DNA from 2 places in the Picosynechococcus sp. NKBG15041c genome. Region 2 is predicted to be linked to the other one. Evidence: predicted binding sites of a transcription regulator. Region 2 holds the regulator's gene; the other holds the start of a gene.
The links. Region 2 encodes NtcA, which controls nitrogen genes in cyanobacteria. Its sites were predicted from a motif close to TTTGTANCNNNNGNTACAAA; they were not measured.
Positions count from the first base shown of each region.

Region 1 (3,476 bases), 1.3 Mb from region 2:
AAATCTGCTCTGCATTCGTTTGGTGGCTGTTGGGTGGATAGACGACCTGGAGGCGATCGCTCTGGCGGGGCAACTGGGAGAAGGCCGGCAACGTCAACATCGTGGCCGAACCCAAGCCGAAAAATATTGCCTTCAACATTGAGATTTTTCTCCTAATGAAATCTTTTCCGGTATTTTTACAGGGTAGTTTTAGGGAGTACTATCTCCCTGGACTACCTGTTTGATCGTTGTAAAGCTTTCTAGACCAATTAAGCCCCGTCGATTTCCCTTTTGGTTCGAGACCCCAAGAAAAACCGAATCACTCCCCTGGGGATGGCGAGAAAAACAAGGGGAAGCATTGACATAAACCAAGGCACTATCGATGCCCGCCGCAAATTGTCGACTTTCTTGGTAAGACTCCGTGATAATGCAGTCTGCATGGCCACCAGAGTTGCAGTTAATCTCAGTGATGGCAGCGGCGAGGTCGGGAACCCGTTTAAAGGCGACCACCTTAGCGAGATAGGCCTGTTGCCATTCCGTTGGCGCTGCGGGAACCAAATGTTCTGGAAATTCTGCGACTAAGTCAGGGCCACCCCGCAGTTCAAACCCTTGTTCTTTCAGCACTTTGAATAAGCCAATAAGATGGGATGTTTTTTGTTCTGGGCTAACTAGTACCTTTTCGATCGCATTGACCGCATCTGGTTCGTAGTTGTGGCTATCTTGGATAACACGACTAGCCAGGTCGAATTCGCCACTAGGGGAGAGGTAAAGGTAGCAGTTACCCACCGTTGTACGGAGAACAGGGGCAGTGGCATGTTGGACTACTTGTTGGATCATTTTGGGCCGACCATAGGGAATGATCAGATTGAGATATTGATCTTGGCCCACAAGTTCTTGTATGGTACAGCCTTCTTCGGAAGAGAGCGCTTCGACGCAACCCTGGGGCAAACCTTGGTCTGCCAGGGCTGTTTGCATGATGTTGGCAAATAAATGATTCGTATGACTGGCTTCACCACAGCCGCGAATCACCAGGCTATTGGCCGTTTTGAGACTGAGACCAGCGGCGATCGCCCCCAATTCTGGTAGAGCTTCGTGGATCAAGCAAATGACCCCGAGAGGCATCCGCTGGGAATAGGTTTGGTAGCCACTGATTTGATAGGTGGCATTCTTAATGCGCTGGAGGGGATCAGGGAGTTTTGGTAGCCGCCGCAGGAAATCAATCGTTTTGTCTAAACGTTCTGGGGTCAGCTTGAGCCATTCCAAAATTAACTTTGGCACGGCCATTTCTCGGCTGGCTTCAAGATCTTTGGTGTTGGCCTCCAAGATTGCAGCGATGTTTTCTTCGATGGCATCGGCGATCGCCTCAATGCCGAGGTGACGTTCACTCCCTTTTAATAATTCCAGCTCAAGGGAAGCCCGGTGAGCCCGCCGGAGCGCCGCCACGATTGGCCCATCACCATCTCTTGGGGGAGTAGAAGCCATTTGATTACCTATGCAAACCTCAAATTGCGTCTAAACAGGGACGCCAAACCTCACCAAATCATACTGATTGCCCTGGGGGATCGCAAGAATATTTGCGGGAAAGTACCGAAAAAACAGTCCTCCGGCAGAAAACGCCACAACATTAATTTTTGTATTTTGTATCAAAATTTACAGAAATTAAAATAAAATAGATCATTGAAGAGAAAAAAATACACGCCAATCTTCTGGGGTTTGCGAATCAATTTGGAGTCAATCAATGGGTACCCAACAACAGGCCCGCGCCCTTATGATGCGCCAACATCACGCTATCAAAAATCGACAAATGTCTCTCCTAAACCGTTCTGCTAGCGCCATTGGGATGGAAGCGGATGGGGAGTATCAAGGCAGAGTTCAAGGAAAATTACCCCGTCAAGTCCTCGCTGACTATCGTCGCAGCAGCGCCACTATGAGTTGAAGATCAAAGGCTATTGTCTGTTGTCGGACGAAAAACATTCCAGGAAAATTAGAGCCGCTGGCTCCACTGGTCTTGGGAGAGAAAAGGGCGATCGCCACTGATAGGGGCCACAGGCTCTGTGAGGGTAAAATCACCAATGGTGATCCATTTTTTTAACGTTTCTGCCACCTGATCGGCGAGATACAAGCTGGTAACTGGAGCCACCTTGACCGTCTTTCCTTCGATGGTTAATTTGCCTGTTTTAAGCTGACCATAGCTGACGAGGCCAAAGGTGGGCCGTACCCGCCGGGGAATCGAAAAATCCATTACTGGGGCGACAATTTCCTTATCTTGGACGGCGCAGTGGGCGATGACTTCTTCATGGAGCACAGGCAGGGGGACCCCGACCCCCAACATCAAAGAAGGACCATATTTGGTGAAATAACAACCCCGTACCCATCGGGGATCCATCTGTTTGGCATCACCGATGAGGGCGAGGGTAGAGGCTGGCCCCAGGGGGGTGCGGTTACCGAGGCGTTTTTGTAGGGGGAAATGTTGCGTACCTTCCCAGGCCACATAACCGATGCCCCCACCGAGAAAAATTTTTGTCCCGACCCCAATCAGTTCCAGATCCGGATCGTTTAACAGGGGGGAAATGGCCCCTGCACAGGCGTAGACGGCATTGCCTAGATGGGGTTGGAGCGGCCCGAGGTAAGTATATAAAGGGCGATCGCCGCCGTTGACCCCGACGATGAAATTTTGATAGAGGTTACGCGGGTTAAACAGATAAAACTGATTGATTTGATCTTTCGTGATTGTATTGTCCCAGGTGGCCCGGGGGTAGCAGTCTGTCACATGGCCTAAGGCATGGAGGTGAACTGCTTTCCCGGCGATGAGATCGGCGATTACATGGCCACCCCCTTTCTGGGAGAGGGGGCGATCGCCCATTTCCTGGGTTTCATTTTCGAGGGGATCTTCCATCATCGTCGCCCCGAGACAGAGATCGACAGCCCCAAAGCCAGGATAGGCAGGAACCCCATTGAGCCAACATTTGCGAATTTTTATCGGCGGGTCGGTGTGGCCTAGGTTTAAAATTGCCCCCGAAGATTCCATCGGCTCGAATGTGCCCGTCGTAACCACATCCACCGTTGCTGCAATTTTTTTAATGCCCCATTCAGCCACCCTCGCCTTGACCTCAGCCACCGTCCACACCACAGCTTGGCGGGCTAAAATTTTTTCGTTGATGCTGGCGATCGTTCTCATGGAAATACGCAGGGAAACTTATTTTCCATCCTAGGGGAAAATTAAGCTTGGTTGCGCCGCCGTCGACAACGTTCAGAGCAATATTTCACCTCATCCCAACATTTTTCCCATTTTTTACGCCAGGTAAAGGGGAGACCGCAGACCATACAGGTTTTTGTGGGTAAATCGGCTTTTTTCCGTTGTCGTGCCATTTTTGCTGAAATTCTTTAATACATCCGACTAAGGACATAATCAATCAAGTCGGTGAGGGCCACTTTCGAGGGGGACGGATCGAGGCACTCCAAGCTCTGGAGGGCTAAACGACCATGCTGGGCGGCTA
Region 1 covers NZ_AP040363.1:139,659-143,134, forward strand. The annotation lists gene ACZ45B_RS00645 (N-acetylmuramoyl-L-alanine amidase) at 1-139, opposite strand, end outside; gene ACZ45B_RS00650 (glutamate-5-semialdehyde dehydrogenase) at 190-1,461, opposite strand; gene gifA (glutamine synthetase inactivation factor IF7A) at 1,718-1,915, shown strand; gene ACZ45B_RS00660 (homocysteine biosynthesis protein) at 1,964-3,157, opposite strand; gene ACZ45B_RS00665 (DUF2256 domain-containing protein) at 3,199-3,348, opposite strand; gene sds (solanesyl diphosphate synthase) at 3,364-3,476, opposite strand, start outside.
Region 1: a site for NtcA is predicted at 1,617-1,636, ahead of gifA (glutamine synthetase inactivation factor IF7A). Genes of this name have one in related genera too.

Region 2 (3,476 bases):
AAAGGTATTTTCTGTGGCGATCGCCCGAATCTCAGTAATGGGCTCAGGGGAACTATTGATGGCCTCTGCAAAACTGATAATGCGACTAACATTGCCATCTTCGACCTGGATATCCCCCAGAATCCCTGCACGACGAGCCCGAAACTGGGCCGCACCCAAGAGAAAGTCCACAGGACGACGGGCGGCATTGGGATTTTGTAAACTCAATTCTTCTAGGGATAATGTGGCGATCACTTCCCCCTCCCGGAAAATCTGCTCATTCAGCACGGCATCGGCAAACACCTGCACGGCCGCTTCCCCCTGGAGATAGTTCCCTGCCGACAGAAGACGCACCACATAATCGCGGCCATCGGCAATTTGGTCCAAGAGTTGCTCGACTTGGGCATTGGTGATTTGGGCCACCCGGGCCTCGAAATCAGGGTTGGTGCCGCCAGTGGCCATGACCGCGTTACGATTGGCCTCCCGGAGGAGCTGGTCAATCGCTTGGTTGGCGGCGCTGGGGTCGAGGATGCGCACCACCCCAAAGGCGAGCACTTGACCCGTTGTAAGAGCAACATTGCCACTCCGGAAGTTGATATAACTGGCTTCGAGAATGTTGACCTGTTCTTCGAGGGTGCCAATTTGACCTTCTAGCCCCGTGAGAATTTGATCTTTTTGGGCGATCGACTGGTCTAGTTGAGCAATGCGATTATCGCGGTCATTGATCTCTGCTTGGAGCTGACTCTGTTGATTTTCCAGGGCGACGATTTGCTGAGAACGTTCCTCAATTACTGTATTTTGACGATTTAATTGAGCCCGGAGAGATTCACTCTGGGTTTGGAGGCGATCGCGCTGTTCCCGGAGCGTTCTTTGCTCCGTGGTGAGGGCGGTGATATCTGCTTGGAGATCTGCGGCTTGGCTCCGAAACCGCTCTAGTTGGGTCTGGGCCTCTGCAAATCTTCCTTCAATTTCTTGGAGCTCCTGTTCTGCTTCGAGGCGATCGCTGCGAGCGGTTGCCAACTCCTGTTCAATTTGTTCCTTTTCCGCCGTCACATCCAACAATTCTTGACGCCGCTGGGCCAAAATTTCATCCAACTGAAAAACCCCTTGGCGCAAGGATTTGCTTAAGCCAAACAACAGTCCCAGGGTGCTTGCTGCGATCACGGTTCCCGTCATCACTGTCACCACTACCGCCGTCTGTTTTGGCCGCAGATTAAACAGCGTCAACCGCGCTTTGCCGACCTTGCTCCCCAGGCGATCGCCCAATGCCGCCAAAATGCCCCCCAAAATGAGCACCGAAAATATTAGTACAAAAGCACTAGTCATTTAACACCAGGCGATATCTAAACCCAAAAGTACCACCCATCTACTGTAACGTTAAGCGAACTGTTGGCTCAGGTTTACCGGATCATGGACAGTAATTTTCTTTTTGTAGATCGAAATCATGTTCTCCTCCCGGAGTTCCCCCAAAAGGCGTGTCACTGTTACCCTGGTTGAGCCAATCGCCTCGGCGATCGCCTGGTGCGACAACTTGAGGTCAATGCGAATCCCTTCATCGGTCGGCACCCCAAAATCCCGACAGAGAATCAACAAGAAACTGACCAAGCGTGAACCCATATCCCGGTGAGCCAGGGTTTCGATCATCATCTCCGTCTGCAAAATTCGCGACGATAGTCCCTTGAGCATCAACATCGCCAGCTCAGGGTGCTCATTCAAAGCCTTCTGTACCTGCTCAATGGGGGCCGACAACAATTCCACTGGCGTAAAAGCCACCGCATGGTAAAACCGGTCTGACTTTTGCCCCGTCAACAGCGATAGCACCCCAAACACACTATTTTCCCGTAGGAGTGCTACCGTAATTTCTTCCCCAGCCTCATAAACCCGTGATAGTCGCACCGCCCCCTTGAGGAGAAAGTAAACCCGCTCCGCTGGATCGCCTGGGAAGAAAATTGTTTTGCCCCGGTCGTAATTTTCCACCACAGGCGGGAAAGGGCCGCTATGAAACTGACGAAATGCCGTCGCAAGATCCGTAACTTGAGTTGCAGGTGATTCAGACACAGGATTGGCAGAAAAAGGAGGTTGGTTGAAATCGGGGTTATACATAGATTCTGTTGGGCAAGGTTTTTTCACCAAGGTGGGTACAACATCCGTGCTCAGTGTGCAGAGACCATAAGCATTCCCCTTAAACTAAATCTTATCCTGGTATAGTATTTTGTACTTTTTGCTTCAAAATAATTATGGATTTCTGGGTCAGTCTCGCGTAATTTTCTAAAATTTCCCGTGATTTGCCCTAAAGCAGCCATTTGCACAGAGGCCAGCGGCAGGCGAAGATGATAAGCGCTGTCTGCCTGGCTCGAATTTTTATACCTTTTGGGAACCCATATGCTTGATTTAACTGGAAAAAATGCCCTGGTGACGGGGATTGCAAATAATAAATCCATTGCCTGGGGCATCGCCCAACAATTGCACGCCGCTGGAGCAAATATCGGCGTTACCTACCTCCCCGATGATAAGGGCCGTTTTGAGAAAAAAGTGGGTGAATTGGTTGCCCCACTGAACCCGAGTCTTTTCCTCCCCTGCAATGTGCAGGATGATGCCCAGGTGGATCAAGTATTTGAGACAATTCAAAAAGATTGGGGCAAACTCGATATTCTCATTCACTGTCTTGCTTTTGCGAACCGAGAAGATTTGACTGGTGATTTTAGTGATACTTCTCGGGATGGTTTTAATACGGCCCTCGATATTAGTGCCTATTCCCTGACCCGTTTGGCTCGGGGCGCAAAAACAGTGATGACCGAAGGGGGGGCGATCGTGACCCTGACTTATTTAGGGGGGGTGAAAGTCATCCCCAACTACAATGTGATGGGTGTGGCTAAGTCTGCGTTGGAAATGAGTGTGCGTTATCTCGCCGCCGATCTTGGCCCCAGTAATATCCGGGTGAACGCTATTTCTGCAGGCCCAATCCGCACCTTGGCTTCTTCGGCAGTGGGCGGCATCCTCGATATGATTCACCATGTGGAGGCAACGGCTCCCCTACGACGGACGGTAACCCAAAAAGAAGTGGGTAATGCGGCGGCGTTCCTCTGCAGTGATCTTTCCAGTGGGATTACGGGCCAAGTGCTCTATGTGGATTCTGGCTACGAAATTATGGGAATGTAATGGCCTAGCTTTCGGGTCCGCGTCCTTTGGGTTCCCCCTCAGTGCTAGGGGGATTTTGTTTTTTTATTGGGTGAAATCATCATGCCTGAAGATTTTGTGCATGTTTCGGTACTGCGGGAAGAATTGGTGGCGGGGTTAGGGGTGAAACCGGGGGGGCATTATTTAGATGTGACCCTGGGCGGTGGTGGCCACACGGCACTGATTTTGCAGCAGGGTGAAGATGTGCGGGTCACTGGGGTAGACCGGGATGGTCAGGCGATCGCCGCCGCCTCAGAACGGTTAAAAGAATTTGGCGATCGCTTCCGGGCAGTGCGGTCAAATTTTGGTGAGTTTCAGCC
Region 2 covers NZ_AP040363.1:1,473,707-1,477,182, forward strand. The annotation lists gene ACZ45B_RS07150 (DUF3084 domain-containing protein) at 1-1,305, opposite strand, end outside; gene ntcA (global nitrogen regulator NtcA) at 1,357-2,082, opposite strand; gene fabI (enoyl-ACP reductase FabI) at 2,362-3,138, shown strand; gene rsmH (16S rRNA (cytosine(1402)-N(4))-methyltransferase RsmH) at 3,220-3,476, shown strand, end outside.